Regions from separate parts of the Gordonia sp. N1V genome, predicted to be linked through region 2. Evidence: riboswitches for the same ligand, from Rfam matches in the RefSeq annotation. Region 2 holds a riboswitch; the other holds the start of a gene.
What was found. A riboswitch is a leader RNA that binds a small molecule or an ion and turns the genes downstream of it on or off. The one in region 2 is predicted to bind glycine.

Region 1 (10,477 bases), 110 kb from region 2:
TGAGTTTCAAGGACAACTGCCCCGTAGTCGCGTGCCAGTCGGATCGCCCCGGCTGCCTAACCGTTCTACGACTGGCGGACAACTCGTCCTACCTCAACACGACTCGTTACCAGTTGAATGATGCTGGGGGAGATTAGTTCTCGTGATCAAGTGTAAATGATCGCCGAGAATGGCGAAATGTCACCGACTTGGCGAAATTGCCGGCTGTTTTGTCGTCGTTTGACAAGAACTTGGGGCCTGACTGAGCTTCGATTGCGATGTGCTTAATACAGCTCTTTGTGTGCTTGGCGTGAGATGTGCTGTCCGCGTGCGTGTTCGGAGGTTACTACGCTCAGATGCGGGTCTGAGGTGCTACCCGACTCTAGGGCTCCGAAACGTCACAGTGACGTAACTAGCTCTGCCCGTTGTGTTGTGACGCGGGATGAGCGAACTACTCGCCAGATATTGGTCTTGCTGGTTCAGCGCGCTCTTTGGATGGGTGAGCGATTGCGGGATAGCGAACGAGCACCCATTCTAGGTGGCTCAGCTGATGTCGAGCGCTCGGTGTTCGGCCATCTCCGCACCCTGGTCCCAGGTAAGACTGCCGCGCAATGACGCGGGCAGGTCTCGGAATGCTGTGATCAGAGAGTCGCGCACGGCTTCTGCGGTTCGGTTCCGTCCGAGATGTCCCAGCATCACGAAGCGAGTGGACCTCTCGACCACCGTCGCCATCGCAGAGCCGCCCAGCGCCCCGATGATCAGATCCCCCTCCCAGTGCCCTGGGATCCTCCGTGTTTCGACCTCGGTTGGGCGGTTGCTGATGGCGTTCACCGGTTCGACGAAACGTGGACGTCGAGCGTCTGGCTGTCTGTGTGGTTTCCGGGTGCATCCTGGCCGACGCCGACCTGATGGCCGCCGTCACCGCCACTGCACCCCGGGTCTGCCCCGTCGAGCGTGCCGATTCCGACACCGCCGTCATCCTGCACACCTCCGGAACCACCGGCAAGCCCAAGGGCGCTGAGCTGACCTACGCCGGTCTGCGCCGCAACGCACAGATCTCGATGGACAACCTGGCGAGGGGCACCCATAAGGACGTCATCATCGGCTGCCTGCCGCTGTTCCACGTGTTCGGCCTCACCTGTGGGCTCAACGGCGCGGTGTACGCCCAGGCCACTCTCGTCCTCATCCCCCGTTTCGACCCGGTCGTCGTGCTCGACGCCATCGCCGCGGAGAAGGTGACGGTGTTCGAGGGTGTTCCGACGATGTACTCGGCGCTGGTCGCTGCGCGGCGGCCCACCGACGACACCAGCTCGCTGCGCGTCTGTGTGTCCGGGGGCGAAGCCCTGCCCGCCCAGGTCATCACTGACTTCGAAGACGCCTTCGACGCGGTCATCCTCGAGGGCTACGGCCTGTCCGAGACCTCGCCGGTCGCCTGCTTCATCCGTCCCGACAAGCCCCGCAAGGTCGTGATCCGTCAGGTGCACGCCGGCTGCACGAAGGGCTACCTGCATCAGTTGATGGCCGGCTGGGTGTGGACCTCGATCCACGCGCTGCCGGCGATCCGCCAGCGGACCCTGGTCATCTCGGGCACCGACGATCCGATCATCCCAATGATCAACGCACACATCCTCAGTCGTTTGATACCGCGTGCAACACTGCACGCACACGGCGGCGGCCACATCGACCTGGTTCTCAACGCCGCGGTATTCGGCCCAGTGGTCGACGAGTTCCTCGGCACACCCCGAACTGCCCGACGGCGCTGGCGGCGCACCATCGACGTTGAGCTGACGCCGGGAGACTGACGGATCACCCACGTGGGTCAGGAACGCACATCAGGGTGCTCGATCTCGTTGACCAGGTCTGCCTGTCGATCACGTACGACGAGGGCTACCTCGACGAAGCGGGTAACCAGTGAAGTGGCGCGCTGTGTCCAGGCCAGCGCGACCACCGACCCCGGAGCGTCGCTGATCGGCAGGTGCTTGATCCCCGGAAATGGAAGGTAGCGCGCGGCCGCGGCGGCGGTGATCGCGATCGCTCCCCCAGTCCCGACGGTCTGCACCTCCTCGGTTACCGTGCCGACGGGTACGACAACAGCTGGTGAGTCGGGCGCCCGAAACGCGGCCAGAGTCCAAAACTCTCTGCGGGCCGGATCCTCGAGTTCGCTCAGGGTTACCGGGTCGTCGAGGAGTTCGTCGGCGCGGACCGACTGACGTCCAGCGAGCCGGTGACCCGTCGATACGAGCGCAACGAGCGGCTCGGTGAACAGCGGCTCCGTATACAAGTCGGGCGTGGACACCGGGAGCCGGATGATCGACACGTCTGCGAACCCACTGATCAGTCCGGCGTCCGGATCGGCCAGCGAGTATTCGCGGGTCTCCAACTCGACGTCGGGAAACTGGGACCGGAACTCGCTCAGTATCGGCTCGGTGAGTTCGAGAGCGGCGCCGACGGTGTAGCCCAGATGTAGGGTGCCCGAGATCGCGCGTTCCCTGCGCAACGCCTCCGCCGAGGCGCGGTCGAGCGCAGCGAGGGCGGCGACGGCACCATCGCGAAATGCCACGCCTGCCGGAGTGAGTTCGACCTTGCGGGTCGTGCGGGTGAACAAGGTGGCGCCGACCTCGTCCTCGACCTCGCGGATCAACCGGCTCAGGGCTTGTTGGGCGAGAAAGAGCTGCGCCGCCGCGCGGCTGAAGTTCAGTTCCTCAGCGAGGACGACGAACGCGCGAAGTTTGCGAGTGTGCAGGTCCACGATGCAGGGATCATAAGACACACTCTCGAGCGGGGTCATCACAATGCCTTTCCCTCGCCGCCTTTCCCTCGACTCGGAATGTGGGCACAAGCGGTGGGTTCGATCGGGTCCACCCGTCGTCACCTGGCGGGCAGCCCGCGATTGAGCAGCGCCAGAAGGCGGGTGAGCAGGCGTGTGCGGGTGGCGTTGTAGGGGTGCATGTGAAGGTCTCGATGCCCATGGATGCGTGAGACGAGCAGGGACTGTTGCCGGCAGTATTTGCGGATTCCGCCGGCGCCGTGCCGGTAGCCGACGCCGGAACCTGGTGCGCCGCCACCCATCGGGAGTTCCAGGGCGGTGTAGTTCACGAGCGCGTCGTTGACCGTGACGGACCCGGCCTTGATCTGTCTCGCGATGGCCTCACCGCGTTTGGCATCGCGGGTGAAGACCGAGGCGCACAGTCCGTACTCGGAGTCGTTGGCCAGTCGGATGGCCTCGTCTGCGTCGGTGACCTCCATGATCGGCAGCGTCGGACCAAACGTCTCCTCGCGCATGCAGGCCATGTCGTGGTCGACGTCGACGAGAATCGTGGGTTCGAACCAATGCCCCGGGCCGCGTCCACGGTGCCCGCCGACCAGTACCCGAGCGCCGCGTTGGCGGGCGTCCTCGACGTGCCGTTCGACGATCTCGACCTGTGGTGGGAAGGTCATCGAGCCGACGTCGACGCTGCCCGGGCCGTTGGGCACGCCGTGGCGCAGGCCCCGGGTCTTGGCCGTCACTCTGTCGACGAAGTCGTCGTAGACCGACGCCTCGACGTAGCAGCGTTCGATGGAGGCACAGGTCTGGCCGCAGTTGAACATCGCGTAGTACACCGCGTGATTGGCTGCGCGTTCGAGATCGGCGTCGGCGAGAACGATCATCGGATCCTTCCCACCGAGTTCGAGGGATGCGGGGATGAGACGTTCGGCCGCGCGGGTCCCCACCGTGCGGCCGGTCGCAGTGGAGCCGGTGAACATGATCATGTCGACGTTGTCGAGGACTGCGGCGCCGGTCGCGCCCCGTCCGGTCGCCACGAGGAACACATCCTCGGGCAAACCGCAGGCGGCCAGTCCTTCGGCCATCAGCAGTGAGGTCATCGGCGTGTACTCCGACGGTTTGAGGATGACGCTGTTGCCGGCGGCGAGCGCGGGGATGCAATCGCCGAAGGAGTTGACCAGCGGATAGTTCCATGGACCGATGACGCCGACGACCCCGATGGGCCGGTATCGCAGCGTCAGGCACTTGCCCTTGACGAACAGCGCGGACGACTTGATCTTTTCGTCGGCGAGATACTTGGGTGCGTTCTTCGCCCAGAACCCGAAAGCTTGTGCACCGTAAGCAAGTTCGGCGATTTGGGCATCCTCGTAGGCTTTGCCGGTCTCGTTGCTGATCGTGGTGATCACGCGGTCTGCGTTGTCCATCAGCCATCGCTGCATGCGTCGTAGGACGTGGGCTCGGCCGCGGTACCCGAGCGCCTCCCATCCGGGCTGGGCGGCGCGGGCGCGTCGTGCCAACTCGGTGACCTCATCGGGCGTCAGGTCGGGAATGTGGCCGATGATCTCGCCGGTGGCGGGGTTCTCAACGGCGATCATCTCGCTGTTGGGGAGGCTGTTACGAGGTGCGTGGGCGGTGGTCGCCATGGCGTACCTTTCTCGAATTGATGCGGCGCGTCGGCAGCGTGATTGCGGGATATGCGGGTGAGGTCGGGAGTGACTTCGATGGGCGGCGTCGCTAGAGGAAGGCCTTTCCCTCACCCCGGTAGGTGGGCACCGTGGCGATCACCTGATCTCCGTCGACGAGGTGCAATTCGTTGACGCGCTCGCACAGTTCGCCGGCCTTGGCGTGTCGGAACCACACCCGATCACCAATCGACAGCGCGGCTGCGCCGGGGCCGTGCAGCGGTGTCTGCGCTTCACCGGCTCCCTCGAGTTCAATCAAGGACAATCCCCGCGGCCACGACGGCGTGGGTAACCGATCGGATCCCGCCGCGCCGCTGGCGACCCATCCACCCCCGAGAACCGTGGCGTAGTCCGGTGTCGGTTTGCGCACGACCGACATCACGTAGAACGCGGCCGGTTGCGGACGAAAGCCGCGATAGGTGTCGAACAACGTCGGACAGTACAGGCCGGATCCTGCGGCGACCTCGGTGACGGCCGGCTCGGACGCGGTCAGTTCGATGCTGCCGGTCCCGCCGCCGTTGACGAACTCCAGATCGGCAACCTCACTGACGGCGGCGACCGCTGCCGCGCGACGCTCGCGCAACTCCGACCCCGACACCATCTGCATGCCGCGGATCTGGAGTCGGTGCAGTATCGAGCCGACGTTGTCGCCGACGCCCGCGATCTGCCCTTCATACGCCATCACGCCGACGAGTCGGAACCGTGGCCGATCGACGATCGAGCGGGCCAGCGCGACCGCGTCCTGTGGTGAGTGGACCGGTGAGCGGCGCACGCCCAGATGGACGCGTCCACCCAGCAATCGCAGCGACGCGTCGAGGTCGATGCACACTCGGATCGGTGGTCCGTCGGGGGTGACGCTTTCGATCAGGTCGAGCTGGTCGACGTCGTCGATCATCAGCGTCACCCGGGAAAGCAGCTCGGCGTCGGTGGCGAGTTGTCGCAGCGCCGTGACGTCGGCGGTCGGGTAACCGACCACCACGTCCTGCACGTCGGACGCCAACCACAGCGCCTCGGCGAGCGTCAGGGCCAGGACACCACGGAAGCCGGGGCGTTGGAGTACCGCGTGCGTGATCGGTCGACAGCGCACCGACTTCGACGCCAGCCGAACCGGTTTGCCGATCGCACGCGAAACCAGGGAGTCCGCGTTGGCCCTCAACGCCCCCACATCGACCACCGCGAACGGTGGCTCAAGGTCGGCAGTGGCGCGTGCGAGCCGGCCGTAACCCACACCCGAGCGGGCCGTGACCGACCCCAGATCCAACGTTGTCATGAGTGTCCTTCTGTTGAAATCGATGGCAGTGCGTCGACATCGGAGCGCAAACTACGCAGCAGCGGAATCGCGGCGAGCACGACCGCGGCCATGAGGAGGAAGGCGGACGCGGGATGGTTGACGAGTGCGCCGACGACGCCCGCCACAATGAGACCTCCGAGATTTCCGGAGAGCCAGATGAGGCCTGCGGCCGCGCCTTCGCTGGAGCTGACTCGGCGTTCGGACAGTTCGAGGACGATCGGTAGCGCAGGCAGGAGCAGGAACCCGAAGAGGGTGAACACCAAGACCGCGAGGGCGAATCCGGGCGCAATGGCCAAGGCGAGGCAGGACGCTGCCGTGACGGCCACCGCGACAAGGATGATCCAGAGTTCGCGGCGGCGCTTGGTGGCCCACACCGGAATCAGCGCCGACCCGACCACGCCGGCGATGACGTTGGCGATCAACACGATTCCCGCTTGATCCGCCGACACGCCCGCCGGTGCCAGCAGTGCCTCGGTCCATGTGGTCAGGGAAACAAACGCGCCGAATGGCACGAAGACGAGTGCGCACAGTCTGCGGATGAAGGGGTCTCGCCACGTCTCTCGGAACGCGGCGAACCCGGAGCTTTCGGCCGACCGGTGATACTGCGCCGGTACCCGCAGGGCGGCGACGAGGGCCACCGCCGACGCCACCGCGATGGCGGCCTGGGTGACCAGCAGGGTGTGAATGTCCATCACGCTGCCCATCAGGAATGCAGCAACCATGCCGGCAAACGTGCCGGCGGACCCGGCCGCGATGCCCCTTGGCCGGTCCGGTTCAGCCAGATAGCTGCCCGCGACACGGGTGATCGCGTTGAGGACCAACGGCTGCGCGACGGCGACGAGTAACTGCCCGGCCAGGACCACTGAATACTGATCGCCGACAAGCCGAATCAGTCCACCCGCGGCGGTCAGTACGGCGCCCAGGGTCAGCGCTACTCGAAACCATCGGTCGAGCGCTATTCCCGCGGGGATGGCCAACACGACGTAGAGCAGCGGAAACACGTTCGCCAGCCACCCGATCGCGCCGGTCGAGACCCCGTAGTGCTCGGCGGCATCGGTCGTGATGGGCGCGAAGGTCAACCACAGCAACTGCGTCGACGCCGCCACCAGTGCGTACGCGGCGACCGCTCCCCATCGGTTGCTCATCAGGCGCCGAAGATTCGGCGGATGTGATCGTTGGCGAAAACTCCATCCGGGTCGTAGGCACGCCGCACGGTTTGGAACGTTTCCCACTCCGGGTACACATCGGCCAGTGCCGCGGCGTCGAGGGAGTGCCGCTTACCCCAGTGTGGCCGGCCGCCAAGGTCGGTCGCGATGCGCTGAACTGCCTCGAAGTACGGCCTCCACGGCATGCCCTCGTACATATGAACCGCTATGTAGGCCGTCTCGCGACCGTACGACGGGCTGAGCAGCGATGCCTCGTCCGCGGCCACGAACCGCACTTCCAGAGGGAAGTTGACCGCAAATCCCTGTCGGTCGATCTCGCTTTGGATCGCACGGAAGACCTCGCCACACGCCGCCCGCGGCACAGCCCATTCCGACTCGGTGAACCGCGCCGCCGTCCGCGGGCTGGAGAACACCTGGTGGCTGACGTCGACCCGGCTGCTCGACGATGCGATAGCGGTCAGAGTCCGGTTCAAGCGCGGAATCTGATTGGGCCACCGTCGGCCCACCTTGCTCACGGCATCCAGGGCATGGTTTTCCACGACGATGTCGCGGATGTATTCCGCAGCGCGGCTCGGCGGGTTCGCCGGCTCATCGGAGCGGTTGAGCGACTTGGCCAACACGTCGCGTGCGTGCGGAAAAGCGAAGAACCCGAAGTGGTCGTTGCTGTCCGCAAGCTCGTCGAGTTCGGCGAGCGCGCGGGTCAGTGGAATCTTCTCGCGCCGCTCGTGCAACCGGAACGAAGGCACGGTTCGCAGCGTGTAGGCGGTGATGACCCCGAGCGCGCCGACACTGACCCGGGCTGCGCGCAACTCGTCGCCGGTGCTCAGTTCCACGACGGACCCGTCGGCCTTCACGAGCTCGATCGACTCGACCGTCGTGGCCAGGTTGCCGAGTTTGCGGCCCGTCCCGTGCGTCGCGGTCGAGATCGCGCCGGCAGCGCTCTGGACGTTGATGTCGCCGAGGTTGGGCATTGCCAGCCCGTGCGCGTCGAGCAATCTGTTGAGCTCGTGGAGTCGAGTGCCCGCCCCGATCCGGACCAACCCGGTCGTCGGATCCGCGTGGTGGAGTCCGGAAAGATTGTCGAGCGAGAGGAGCGTGCCGTCGGTCAACACATTGCCGCCGAAGGAGTGTCCGGCACCGACGGCCCGTACTGTGTGGCCGCGGTTCGCTGCCTCGGTAACAAGACGAGACACCTCATCCACTGTCGCAGGTCGCGCAAACTTCGCGGGAGTACAGGTCTGGTCGCCTGCATAGTTTGTCCACATGCACATAGCGTCGCGTCTACCGAGCGCGTTGTGAAACACAACTATGGCGACCGACTCACAGCAATTGTGTTGTTAGTGCTCCGGCTCACACGAGCCGTTGTTCGGTGAAGAGACAAATTTTGGTTGGTGTGTGTAGGGTGTCCTCTCACAACCGAATACGTCGACGACGCGCGGTGGGAGAACCCCTTAACTGGGGCGCCGTAGGAGCAACATCCTCCCCAGGAATCTCTCAGGCTCATGTACCACCGCGTCGAGGCAACTCTGGAGAATAGCTCCGGTCATCGCTGACCGGTCTTACCGAAGGTGAACCGCCGGAACGCTTTTCGCGTGGGTCCGGCTCAAACTCTCAGGTGTCGAGGACAGAGCGGGGAGGCACATCCACCTCAACGTGCCCGTTTACCCACGGGTGCCCCTGTTCCTGGAGTTGCCTTGTGTCATCACCTATGTCGTTTCCGGCGCCGGCCGCCGACAACCCCGACTTTGTTTCCCGTCATGTCGGACCCAACGACTCGTCGATCGCGCGGATGCTCGATGTGCTGGGCTATGACAGCCTCGATGAGTTGATTGACGCCGCGGTTCCGGAGCAAATCCGTACCCACACCCCGCTGCAGGTGCCGGCGGCCCGATCCGAGGCCGAGGTGCTCACCGCACTACGAGAGTTGGCCGCGCACAACACACCTCGCGTGCAGATGATCGGGGCCGGCTACCACGACACAATCACGCCAGCGGTGCTGCGCCGCAACATGCTCGAGTCGCCGGCCTGGTACACCGCCTACACGCCCTACCAGCCGGAGATCTCGCAAGGTCGTCTCGAAGCGTTGCTGACCTTCCAGACCGTCATCGAGGATCTCACCACACTACCGCTGGCGGGAGCCTCACTGCTCGACGAGGCCACCGCCGTCGTGGAAGCGGTCCTGTTGATGCGGCGGGCGAACAAGACTTCGCCGAGCTCCCGGGTGGTCGTCGACTCCGATTGTCTCCCACAGACACTCGCGGTCTTGATCGGACGTGCCGCGGCGGTCGGTATCGAAATCACGGTCGCCGATCTCAGTGTCGGATTGCCCGCAGGTGACCTGTTCGGCGTCGTGGTGCAGGCACCGGGCGCGAGTGGTGCGGTGCGTGACAACACCGCCCTGATCGCCGAGTCGCATCAGCGTGGTGCGCTGGTGGCGGTCGCCGCGGATCTGCTGTCGCTGACTCTGCTCACCCCGCCGGGTGAGCAGGGCGCCGACATCGCGATCGGGTCCGCGCAGCGCTTTGGTGTGCCCCTGTTCTTCGGCGGCCCGCACGCCGCCTACATCGCGGTGCGGTCCGGACTGGAACGGATGTTGCCCGGCCGGCTGGTCGGGGTGTCGGTCGATACGGCCGGCCGACCCGCCTATCGCCTGGCACTGCAGACCCGCGAACAGCACATCCGTCGCGACAAGGCGACCAGCAACATCTGCACCGCTCAGGCCCTGCTGGCCAACGTCGCCGCCATGTATGCGGTCTATCACGGTCCAGAAGGGTTGCGTGCCATCGCCTCCCGCGTCCACAGTCACGCTCGGACGCTGGCCGCCGGGCTGCGGGTGGCCGGTCATCGGGTGCTCCACGAGGAGTTCTTCGACACCGTCACCGTCGTGGTGCCTGGCCGCGCCGACACTCTGGTGACCGCGGCCGAGCAGGCCGGCATCAATCTGCGGCGTGTCGACGACGATCAGCTGGCGATCGCCTGCGACGAGGTCACCACCGACACCATCATCGACACCGTGCTGGCGGTGTTCGGCGCCCACCGCCCCCGGACCACCGCTGTCGACAGCCTTCCAGCGACTGTGGTGCGTACGTCGATGTTCCTGCAGCATCCGGTGTTTCACGAACACCGCTCCGAGACGGCAATGCTGCGTTACCTGCGGTTGCTCTCGGACAAGGACCTCGCGCTCGACCGCACCATGATCCCGCTCGGGTCGTGCACGATGAAGCTCAACTCGGCCGTGGAGATGGAGCCGATCAGCTACCCCAGCTTTGCCGGCATCCATCCGTTCGCGCCCGAGCATCAGACCGTCGGCTACCGCCGGCTGGTCGCCGACCTCGAGCGGTGGCTGGCCGACATCACCGGCTACGACCGGGTTTCGTTGCAGCCCAACGCCGGATCTCAGGGAGAGCTCGCCGGTTTGCTGGCCATCCGCAGCTTCCACGTCGCTCACGGGGATACCCGACGCGACGTGTGTCTGATACCGCAGTCCGCGCATGGCACCAACGCCGCGTCGGCCGTGCTGGCCGGGTTGCGGGTCGTGGTGGTGGCCACCGCCGACAACGGCAACATCGATCTGGACGATCTGCGCACCAAGATC
Region 2 (10,477 bases):
GCTGCGATCGAGCGCGATGTCCTTGTCGGACAGGGCTCGTAGGTATCGCAGCATCGACGTCTCGGTGCGGTGGCGGTGGAATGCCGGGTGCGTGAGGTAGTCACTCGTGCGTGTCGCGATCGGTTGTGCGAACTGCCTCGGGCGTACACCGGCGGAATCGAAGACACCGAGCACGGCGCGTACGTCGTCGTCGGTGGTGGTCTCGTCGCAGGCGATGCGCACGGTGTCGGCGTCTGCGCGCCACAGCGCGATTCCGGCCTGTCGGGCCGTGGCGACGATCCGGTCGGCACCGCCGGGGATCCGGACCGCGACGGTGTCGAAGAAGGTTGCGTGCTCGACGGCGAAGCCGGCGGCGGTGAGCGCGTCGGCGATCCGCGCGGCCCGTTCGTGCACCCGAATCGCGATGGCGCGCAACCCTTCCGGACCGTGATAGCCGGCATACATCGCCGCGATGATGGCGAGCAGGACCTGTGCGGTGCAGATGTTGCTGGTTGCCTTCTCGCGGCGGATGTGTTGTTCGCGCGTCTGCAGCGACAGCCGGTAGGCGAGGTTGTCATCGGCGTCCTTGGACACCCCGACGAGTCGTCCGGGCATCTGCCGGGTGTGGGCGGTACGCACCGCGAGGTATCCCGCGTGTGGGCCGCCGAAGCCCATCGGCACACCGAACCGCTGGGTGGTGCCGAAGGCGACGTCGGCGCCCAGCTCACCGGGCGGGGTGATGAGGGTCAGGGCCAACAGGTCGGCGCCCACCGCGACGAGTGCGCCGGCCCCATGAGCGGCCTCGATGATCGGCGCGGCGTCGATGATGCGGCCGGAGGCACCCGGCACCTGCAGCACGACGCCGAAGTAGTCGTCGGCGGGCAGACCGTACCCGGGGAGTTCGGGATGCAGTGCCGCCTCGACGACCTCGATCCCCAACGGCTCGGCACGGGACTCGATGACGGCGCGGGTCTGCGGGTAGAGATCGGCGTCGACGACCAGCCGCGCCGACTTCGACTTGCCCGCCCGGCGCATGAGCGTCATCGCCTCCGCCGCCGCGGTCGCCTCGTCGAGCATCGACGCATTCGCGACCTCGAGGCCGGTGAGGTCGGAGACCATGGTCTGGAAGTTGAGCAGTGCCTCGAGGCGCCCCTGGCTGATCTCGGGCTGATAGGGCGTGTAGGCGGTGTACCAGGCCGGGTTCTCCAGCACGTTGCGGCGGACCACCGGCGGGGTCAGCGTGTCGTAATAGCCCAGCCCGATCATCGAGCGGCAGACCGTGTTGCGGGCGGCGAGTTCGGCGAGTGTGGCAAGCACCTGGTGTTCGGTGGCCGGCGGAGGAAGGGCGTCGAGGCCGTTGTCGTCGGGCGAATCGGCGATCACCGCGGGCACCACGCGCGCGGCGAGTTCGTCGAGACCCGACACGCCGATGGTGGCCAGGATGTGCGCGGTCTCCGCGTTGTCGGGGCCCACGTGACGGTCGACGAAGGCCGGCGGGACGGGCAACCGGGATTCCACGGGCGACTGGGATTCGGACAGACGGGTCATGACGGGACCTCTCACGGGATCCGGACACCGGATCGTTCGGTCCTCCCCCTCTGTCATGCCGCGGATCGCAGATCCGGCCGGCGCCTGAGAGATTCGGCCGTACGCGGCGTCACCGACGCGTCTGGCCTTTCACCGTGGGCGGACGAGTGGCTCGTCACTTTCCAGAGACGCCGTCGTCCATCACGGTCCGGGTGCCTGAGAGTTTGACGGAGAGGTATTGCTCCTTCGGCGGTCACCGCGTGACCTCGTATCCGAGGCGTGGACGGCGACGCTCTCCCGTGATGCAGCGGCGCCCGCCCAGTCTACCGTCGGGTAACCCGCCGGGTGCAGCGCGCCACGAGGTGGCTATCCGGTGCGGCGCGTGCGGCTCTTGCGACGTGCCGCGAGCTCGTCCTCCGGAGCGGTCTCGGTGACGCCGCCGTCGGCCCGTTCACCGGGGAAGTCGGAGATGGTGCCGGTGAGTTCGCGCATGGCTCCGCTCACCGCGATCCCGAAGACGCCCTGACCACCCTGGAGCAGGTCGACGACTTCTTCGGCAGAGGTGCACTCGTAGACCGTCGTCCCGTCCGAGAACAGGGTGATCCGCGCGAGGTCCTCGACCCCCCGCTGACGCAGATGGTCGACCGCGACACGGATGTTCTGCAGCGAGATCCCGGTGTCGAGCAGACGTTTGACGATCTTGAGGACCAGGACGTCCTTGAACGAGTAGAGCCGTTGACTGCCGGACCCGGCGGCACCGCGAATCGACGGGACGACCAGCGAGGTCCGTGCCCAGTAGTCGAGCTGACGGTAGGTGATGCCGGCGATCTGGCAGGCGCTCGGGCCGCGGTAGCCGATCAGCTCGTCGGGCACCGTGTCATTGGGGAACAGGCCGGGAGCGATGTCCTCCAGGCTTCCCTGCGTCGCCGTTCGCGGCGCGCCACGATCCCCACTCGCACCGTTGTCCATCGGCTGATCGCCCACTGCAGACTCCTCGCCACACCTTGAGAACCGGTCGGACGGGCATGCACTTTGTCGGCCACCCTCGGTGGTCTACTGTACGCGCCCGCGCGCCGATCGATGTCCTGCTCGCCACGGATGTCCTGCGGCGATCCGGCACTGACGCTATGCCTGCCGACGACTCCGAATCAACGCGACGCGCCAGGAGGCTCAACCTCTACTTGAGATGGAGGCAGACGGAGACCAGACGGTTGCCGATCCGTGATGTGTCGCTCCCGCCGATGGCGAAACCGATCGCCTCACGCGGATCAGGCGCCGCCGCTCGCCTTGAAGTCGTCGGGTGAGACGTTGTCGAGGAACTCCTTGAACTTCTCGACCTCGTCGTCCTTCTCGTTCGGCGCCTCGTCGGTGTCCTCGTCCGGGATGAGCAGACCCGCCTCGGCGAGGACCTCCTCGTCGGCGATGATCGGGACCTCGGCACGCATGGCGACCGCGATCGAATCCGAGGGGCGCGCCGATACCCGGAGGTCGTTGGCGAAGACCATCTCGGCGTAGAAGGTGCCCTCTTGCATGTCGACGATGCGTACCTCGACGAGGGTCTGCCCGAACTCCTCGATGAGGTTCACGATCAGATCATGGGTCAATGGCCTCGGCGGCTCGATCCCCTTCTGCCGCAGCGCGATCGACGCGGCTTCACTCTGCCCGATCCAGATCGGCAGATATCGTGCGCCGTCGACCTCACGCAGCAACAACACGGGCTGACTCTGTGGCGGCTCGACGCGGATACCGACCACGCGCATTTCGCTCATGTCATGCACCTCCACCCGATGACGACGGAACCGATTCTCTCGTGACCCGATGGGTCCTTCTCGACGCTACACCGCACCGCCGCCGCACGAAGGTCGAGTCGGTCCGACCGGACGATCGGGCCGGGCGTCAGAACGCCGACGTCAGTCCAAGACGTCCCGCACGGCCGCCTTGACCAGCTGGGTGTGCAGGGTGACCGAGAGGGCCGCGATCTCGCGCACCAACTCCTCGGCGCGATCGCGGGCACCGGTGCCCTTGCCCTTGGCGATCGGGCTGGCGATCTGGGCGACCAGCCCGGCCTCACGGTCGGCGGAGACCTTGAACGCGCGCAGGTGTCGTGTCTCGACGCCGTAGCTCGCCAGTGCCGCAGCGGCTTCCACCAATCGCACCGCGTCCTCGTCGAAGAACCCGGCGGGGCCGGGCGTCAGCAGGCCACTGCGTTGGAGTTCGGTCACGAACGCCGAGTCCACACCCGTGCGTTCGATCAACGACTCCCGTGACACCCGGTCTGCGCGCGAACCGAAGTCGGTGGCCGGCGCCACCGCCGAGCGAGCCGACGACAGCAACCGCGTGCCGTTGCCGGTGGACCCGTCGTTGCCGTGATCGATCGAGTCGAGTTGCTCCTTGATGACCTTCAGCGGCAGATAGCGATCACGCTGCGCGGTCAGCACGAAGCGCAGCCGATCGCAGTCCGCCTGGCTGAATCTGCGATAGCCCGACGGCGCACGCTCCGGACTGATCAATCCCTCGGACTCGAGGAATCGGATCTTGGAGATGGTGACGTCGGGAAAGTCCTCACGCAGCAGTGCGAGGACCGACCCGATGGACATCGGTCCGTCGCCGCGCTGCCCTGCTGGGGAGGCCGGCACGTGCCTAGGAAGCGGAACCGTCGCGCGGGCCGCTCAGGAATACGAGCCGGAACTTGCCGATCTGGACCTCGTCGCCGTTGCTCAGCGTCGCGGTGTCGACCGGTTCGCGGTTGACGTAGGTGCCGTTGAGGCTGCCCACGTCGACGACCTGGAACTCGGCGTCGGACAGCCGGAACTCGGCGTGCCGGCGGCTCACGGTGACGTCGTCGAGGAAGATGTCGCTGTCGGGGTGGCGGCCCGCGGACGTGGTCGCCTGGTCGAGCAGGAACCGGGATCCGGCGTTCGGACCACGCTTGACGACAAGCAGCGCCGTGCCGGGTGAGAGTCGCTCGACCCCGGTGTCGGCGGGCTCACTCGAGGTGCCGGCCGAGTCGAGTTCGTTGATGAACTCCTCGCGGAAGACCGACGTGGTCTCCACGGGCGCCTCGAAGTCCTTGTCGTTATCGCTCACTATCTCTCCTTCGTCGTCCGAAGTGCGCTGTTGTCGATCGCGGCGCCGTCGAGGCGCTCGGCCGCGTCCGAAGCGGGTCGGGGAACCGGGTACCCGACGCACGGGGCGTCGGTTCGGTCGCACCTGTCGGCGCCCGAATCCAACCTACCGTTTCGCGCCGACCCCGACCCATCAGACCCGGCAGACACCGATTGATCATAGCCGCCCGGATCCGCCGACCACGACCGTTGGGGAGCGTTTCGGCGTTACGCCACCGCGTATCCGGTGGATCGGGCCGGCTGCCGTCCCTCGGGGCGAGGCCGACGCGATGCCGCCGTGTCGCCGCTCAGCCGTCGATGACCTGCCGGTATCCGTCGGCGTCGAGCAGGTCGCCCAGTTGTGCGTCGAGTTCGCCGGATTCCTCGACCGCGATCTCCACGAGCCAACCGGCTTCGTAGGGTTCGGAATTGACCAGATCCGGCGTCGACTCGAGTTCGTCGTTGACGGCCGCGATCGTCCCGTTGAGGGGCCCGAAGATGTCGGAGACACTCTTGGTCGACTCGACCTCGGCAAACGACTCGCCGGCCTCCACGTCCGACCCGACGTCGGGCAACTGCACGAAGACGACGTCACCGAGCTGCTCCTGGGCGAAGTCGGTGATCCCGATCCGGACTGTCGTGGGCGAGACCCGACGGACCCATTCATGCTCGGGCGTATAGGTCAACTCGGCCGGCACGTTGGTTTCGGTCACTGTGCCCCCTTTCTGTTCGTTCGAGACTTTAACCCGCTGCGGCCGAGGAGACGCGGTCGAGTCGCGGCATCATGCGCATCACCATGATCGTCTGGGCCCAATAGAGCACGAACGACCACAGATACATTCCGACGCCCCAGATCAGGAAGGCCCATCCGATCGGATAGCAGATGGTGCCGATCACCGAATCAAGTTGTCCGGCAAGCAGCCACGGGAAGGCGCTCATCAGGGCGAAGGTCGCGGCCTTGCCGACGTAGAGCACCGGCAGCGCCACCAGCCCGCGCGAACGCAGCAGCGGTGCGCTCGCGAACAACAGCACGTCCCGGGCGATGATGACGCCGATCAACCACCACGGCACGAAGTCGCGCAGCCCGAAACAGATCGGGATGACCACGATGTAGAGGCGATCGGCGGCGGGGTCGAGCAGCTCGCCGAGTCGTGACGACTGGTCGAGCAGCCGGGCGAGTTTCCCGTCGAGCCAGTCGGTGACCCCGGAGACGAACAGCACGACGAACGCCGACCCGTCGGCCTTCTCGACGATCACCAGCCAGATGAAGACCGGGATGAGGACCAGCCGCAAGACGCTGAGCGCGTTGGGCACGGTGAGGACGCGGTCGACGCCGGGCGCCGCTGCCGTCACCGGGCCGTCGTCGTCTCCCCCCGATCCGGTCACCGGAAGATACCGATGATTCCCTGCAGGGTCTTGGCGCCGCCGGACGCGAACAGGTTGTCGTGAACCATGTAGGTCCACGTCATCGTCGACCGGTGCAGGTCCGCGGCTCCCAGGTCCACCCCGTCCGGGGTGATCACCGCCTCGCGGAAGGTCTTGCGCGACTTGTCGATCGCCCGTGTCGGCAGCTCGGAGAACTCGGCCAGGATGAGCCGGTGGAACTCGTCGAGCGGACTCTCCCGCCCGATCGCACGCAGGTGGATGCTCGCCCGGACGTCGGAGACGAAGGCCAGGTGATCGGCCCATTCGCGATCGAGGTGGTAGAGCATGATCTCGCGGGCCGCCTGCTCGAGCACGTCGTCGGCGAGCGGCTCGACGGGGATCCACCGCGACTTCTCCTCGGTCACGTCGGATGCGTCGGACGCGTGGGCCTGGTCGGTCGTGTTCGCCTCGGTGACACTGTCCGCGGCGGCACTGTCCTCGGTCGCGCTGTCCTCGGTGGCGGCCCCTGCAGTCTCCTCGACCTCCGCCGCCTTCTCATCCACCCCGGCCTTCTCATCCACCCCGGCCTTCTCATCCGCCCCGGCCGCACCCTCTGCCTTGGCGGTTCCGGTGAGTTCGGCGTACCGCTCCGGTTCGAGATCACGGAGTTCCTTGAGCGCGGAGTCGGTGGTCAACACCTCCATCCGGCGTTTGACCACGATCTCGCGTTGCTGATTCACCAGCTGGTTGTAACGCCAGGTGTTGGCGTGCAATTCGAGCATCACGCCCTCGGCCACCCGTTGGGCCTGCTCGATGAGGTCGATTCCCTTCGATCCCATCGACCCGTCCTCGGACTGCGCGACGGGATCACGCTTGAACGAGAGATTCTTGGTGACGACGGGATCCTCGAGGCTGCTGAAGAAGACCGACATCCCCGGGTCACCCTGACGGCCGGCGCGGCCACGCAGCTGGTTGTCGAGACGTTCGGTGTCGTGCCGCCCGGTGCCGACCACGCACAGTCCGCCGAGTTCGATGATCTCCTCGCGAGCCGTCTCGTCGTCGGACGATCCGCCCAATCGGATGTCGGTGCCGCGTCCGGCCATCTGCGTCGACACCGTGACGGCGTCCTTGGTGCCCGCCTCGGCGATGATCTTGGCCTCTTCGGCATCGTTCTTCGCGTTGAGGACCACGCATCCCACGCCGGCCTTCTCCAGGAAGTACGCGAGTTCTTCGGACTCGGCGACGTCGTGGGTGCCGATGAGGACCGGCTGACCGGTCTCGTGCACCTCTTTGACGTAGGCGACGACCGCCTCCACCTTGTTGGCCTTGGTGTCGTAGACGCGGTCGGGCAGATCCTTGCGGATGTTGGGGGTGTTCGGTGGGATCTGCGAGACCCGAAGGTCGTAGAACTGTCGGAACTGCTCACCGGCGGCCAACGCGGTACCGGTCATGCCGCACACCTTCGGGTAGCGGCCGATCAATGCCTGCACGGTGATGGTGTCGATGACCTCGCCGGAGTCGGTCTGGGCGAGGCCCTCCTTGATCTCCACGGCCGCCTGCATGCCGTCGGGCCACCGCTGCAGCTGGGCCACCCGACCGCGGGAGGCGTTGATCAGGTGCACTCCGCCGTCGCGCACGATGTAGTGGACATCGCGCTCGAGTAGGTGGTGGGCGTGCATGGCGACGTTGACGTGGACCAGGGTCGTGCCGACGTGCTCTTCGTCGTAGAGGTCGATGCCGCCGAGTTCCTCCTCGACGAAGGCCGCACCCTCGTCGGTGAGCGAGACGTTGCGTCCCTCGACGTCGATCTCGTAGTGCTTGTTCTTCATCCGCGCGACCACGTCGTGGATGGCCTGATCGGGTACCTCGACATCAGCGGTTCCGGCGAGGACGAGCGGGATGAGCGCCTCGTCGACGAGGACCGAGTCCGCCTCGTCGATGATCGCGACGTCGGGGGTCGGCGAGACGAGTTCGTCGGCATGGATCGCGAGCTGATCGCGCAGCACGTCGAAGCCGATCTCGTTCACCGAGCCATAGGTGACGTCGCCGTCGTAGGCCTGCTTGCGCTCGGCACGACTCGAGTTCTCCGACACCGCATGCACGGTGATGCCGAAGGCCGCGAACAGCGGAGCCATCCACTCCGCGTCACGGGTCGCGAGGTAGTCGTTCACCGAGATGACATGGACGCGATGGCCTTCCAGGACATATCCGACCGCAGCGATAGCGCCTGCGAGCGTCTTGCCCTCACCGGTACCCATCTCGATGACGTCGCCGTCGAGCAGGCGCAGCGCACCCTGCAGCTGGACATCGAACGGCCGCAGACCCAGCGACCGGTCGGCGGCCTCGCGGGCGAGGGCGAGGAACTTCGCGCGATCTCCCCCATCGGCGCCGATGTCGAGCTTTTCCGCCTCGGCGCGGAAGTCCGCGTCGTCGAGGTCGGCGGCCCAGTCGGTGTGTGCCTTGGCATCCTTGAGCAGGCTCAGCGACTTGGCCTGGTTCCGCGAACTCTGTGCCCCCAGCAAACGCCACATGCTGTTCGTCAGCTTTCCCACCGAGCGTTCTCCTACCAGTTGTTCCCGGATCGAATCGCCGTCCACGGTACGCGGCCGCTGCCACCGCTGTGACGCCCACCGTGGCACGGTGGATCCATCATGCCGATCGCCGTCGGCCAGATGCCGAGAACGGCAGGCGGAGAACACGTCGACTACGGTTGCCCTCGTGGTCTTCCCATGGTCACGACACAGCACCGTCTCCGGCACCGTCGCCATGTCGGCGATCCTCGCTGTCGTGGCTGCCGCGGTGGCGATCACCGTTCTGCGCGATCCGGATACGGCCTCGGGCGACCCATCCGTGCCGCAGGCCCTGCCCGCGAGCTCGTCGTTCACCTCGGTCTCGGTGTCCGGCGCGGCGATCCCCGGCGGCGGACCACTGGTGATCGCCTTCGGCGACGCCGGGCGGATCTCGATGACCGCCGGCTGCAATCGGCACATGGGCGGCGCGGCGCTGCACACCGGTTCCGCACACGGCACCGAACCGATCACCAGGCTTCAGGTCGGCGCACTGGCATCGACGATGATGGCGTGTCCGCCGCCGCGCGCGGGCGCCGACGCCTGGCTGGCGCATTTCACCGGCCAACCGCTGGTCTGGCACCTCGACGCCGCTGCCCTGACGTTGACCGCACCCGCCACCGCCGACACCCCGGAGACCGTGGTCGTCCTGGCCCGAGATCACCCCTGAGTACCGCGCAGCACCGAACCACCGACAACCCCTCGCAGACAGGACCCACCATGCCCGATGTCAGTCCCGCCGTCGTGACCGTGACCGGAGCCGCCGGCAGTATCGGTTACGCCTCACTGTTCCGCATCGCCGCCGGCGCGATGCTCGGGCACGATCGCCCGGTCCGTCTACGGCTGCTGGAGTTGCCTGCCGCGGTCACCGCCGCCGAGGGCACGGCCATGGAACTCGAGGACGGCGCATTTCCGCTGCTGGAGTCGATCGACATCTTCGACGACGCCCGCAAAGCGTTCGACGGTGCCCGGTTCGGGCTTCTCATCGGCGCCCGGCCCCGGACCAAGGGGATGGAGCGCGCCGAACTACTCGCCGCCAATTCGGCTATCTTCGCCGAGCAGGGTCGGATCATCAATGATGTGGCGGCACAGGACATCCGGGTGATCGTGGTCGGCAATCCGGCCAACACGAACGCGGCGATCGCCGCTGCCAACGCCCCCGACGTCCCCGCCGAGAGATTCACCGCGCTGACCCGACTGGACCACAACCGTGCGATCGCCCAGCTCGCCCGGCGTACCGGGACCCCGGTCGGCCGGATCAGTCGCGTCACCATCTGGGGCAACCACTCGGCAAGCCAATACCCCGACATCTTCCACGCGCGGGTCGGCGACACCCCCGGCGCCGAGATCGCCGCCGACGAGCGCTGGCTCGTCGAGGATTTCATCCCGACCGTCGCCACCCGGGGCACCGCCATCATCGAGGCGCGCGGGGCGTCGTCGGCCGCCTCGGCGGCCAACGCGACCATCGATCACGTCCACGACTGGGTGCTGGGTACCGCCGGGGACGACTGGACGTCGGTCGCGATGCCGTCGACCGGCGCGTACGGCATTCGCGAAGGACTCGTCAGCTCGGTTCCCGCGCGGGCGGTCGGCGGTCGCTGGGAAGTCGTCGAGGGCCTCGACATCAACGACTTCTCCCGAGCCCGGATCGATGCCTCCGTCGCCGAACTCGAGGGTGAACTCGACGCCGTGGCCAAACTCTCGCCTGCGTGAGGACCACCTCCGCCGTGTCGGGCGCATGGGAGCCGTGCGCGGCCTAAGCTCTTCCGCATGGCAAAGAAGGGCAAGCCGGACAAGTTCAAGATCTCCAACTCGGTGTACGAGGCGGAGCTGTTCCGGTTGCAGACCGAACTGGTGAAACTGCAGGAGTGGGTGCGCGAATCCGGCGCTCGGGTCGTCGTCATCTTCGAGGGGCGCGACGCCGCGGGCAAGGGC

Region 1: it holds a riboswitch for glycine, as region 2 does, so the genes downstream of both, gcvP (aminomethyl-transferring glycine dehydrogenase) here and gcvP (aminomethyl-transferring glycine dehydrogenase) in region 2, are expected to answer to the same signal.

What each region holds. Positions count from the first base shown of each region.
Region 1 is NZ_JARJDD010000012.1:7,531-18,007, reverse strand. Features, by position in the region: partial or broken gene P3L18_RS16265 (IS30 family transposase) at 541-861, opposite strand; gene P3L18_RS28445 (AMP-binding protein) at 825-1,781, shown strand; gene P3L18_RS16255 (LysR substrate-binding domain-containing protein) at 1,799-2,728, opposite strand; gene P3L18_RS16250 (aldehyde dehydrogenase family protein) at 2,848-4,386, opposite strand; gene P3L18_RS16245 (amino acid deaminase/aldolase) at 4,478-5,695, opposite strand; gene P3L18_RS16240 (MFS transporter) at 5,692-6,861, opposite strand; gene P3L18_RS16235 (D-arabinono-1,4-lactone oxidase) at 6,861-8,147, opposite strand; glycine riboswitch at 8,312-8,402, shown strand; gene gcvP (aminomethyl-transferring glycine dehydrogenase) at 8,591-10,477, shown strand, end outside.
Region 2 is NZ_JARJDD010000012.1:119,127-129,603, forward strand. Features, by position in the region: gene gcvP (aminomethyl-transferring glycine dehydrogenase) at 1-1,527, opposite strand, end outside; glycine riboswitch at 1,568-1,700, opposite strand; glycine riboswitch at 1,701-1,816, opposite strand; gene P3L18_RS16690 (MerR family transcriptional regulator) at 1,873-2,475, opposite strand; gene P3L18_RS16695 (bifunctional nuclease family protein) at 2,775-3,275, opposite strand; gene P3L18_RS16700 (MerR family transcriptional regulator) at 3,417-4,103, opposite strand; gene garA (glycogen accumulation regulator GarA) at 4,147-4,596, opposite strand; gene gcvH (glycine cleavage system protein GcvH) at 4,919-5,323, opposite strand; gene P3L18_RS16715 (CDP-alcohol phosphatidyltransferase family protein) at 5,352-5,996, opposite strand; gene secA2 (accessory Sec system translocase SecA2) at 5,993-8,527, opposite strand; gene P3L18_RS16725 (META domain-containing protein) at 8,694-9,212, shown strand; gene P3L18_RS16730 (malate dehydrogenase) at 9,263-10,255, shown strand; gene ppk2 (polyphosphate kinase 2) at 10,313-10,477, shown strand, end outside.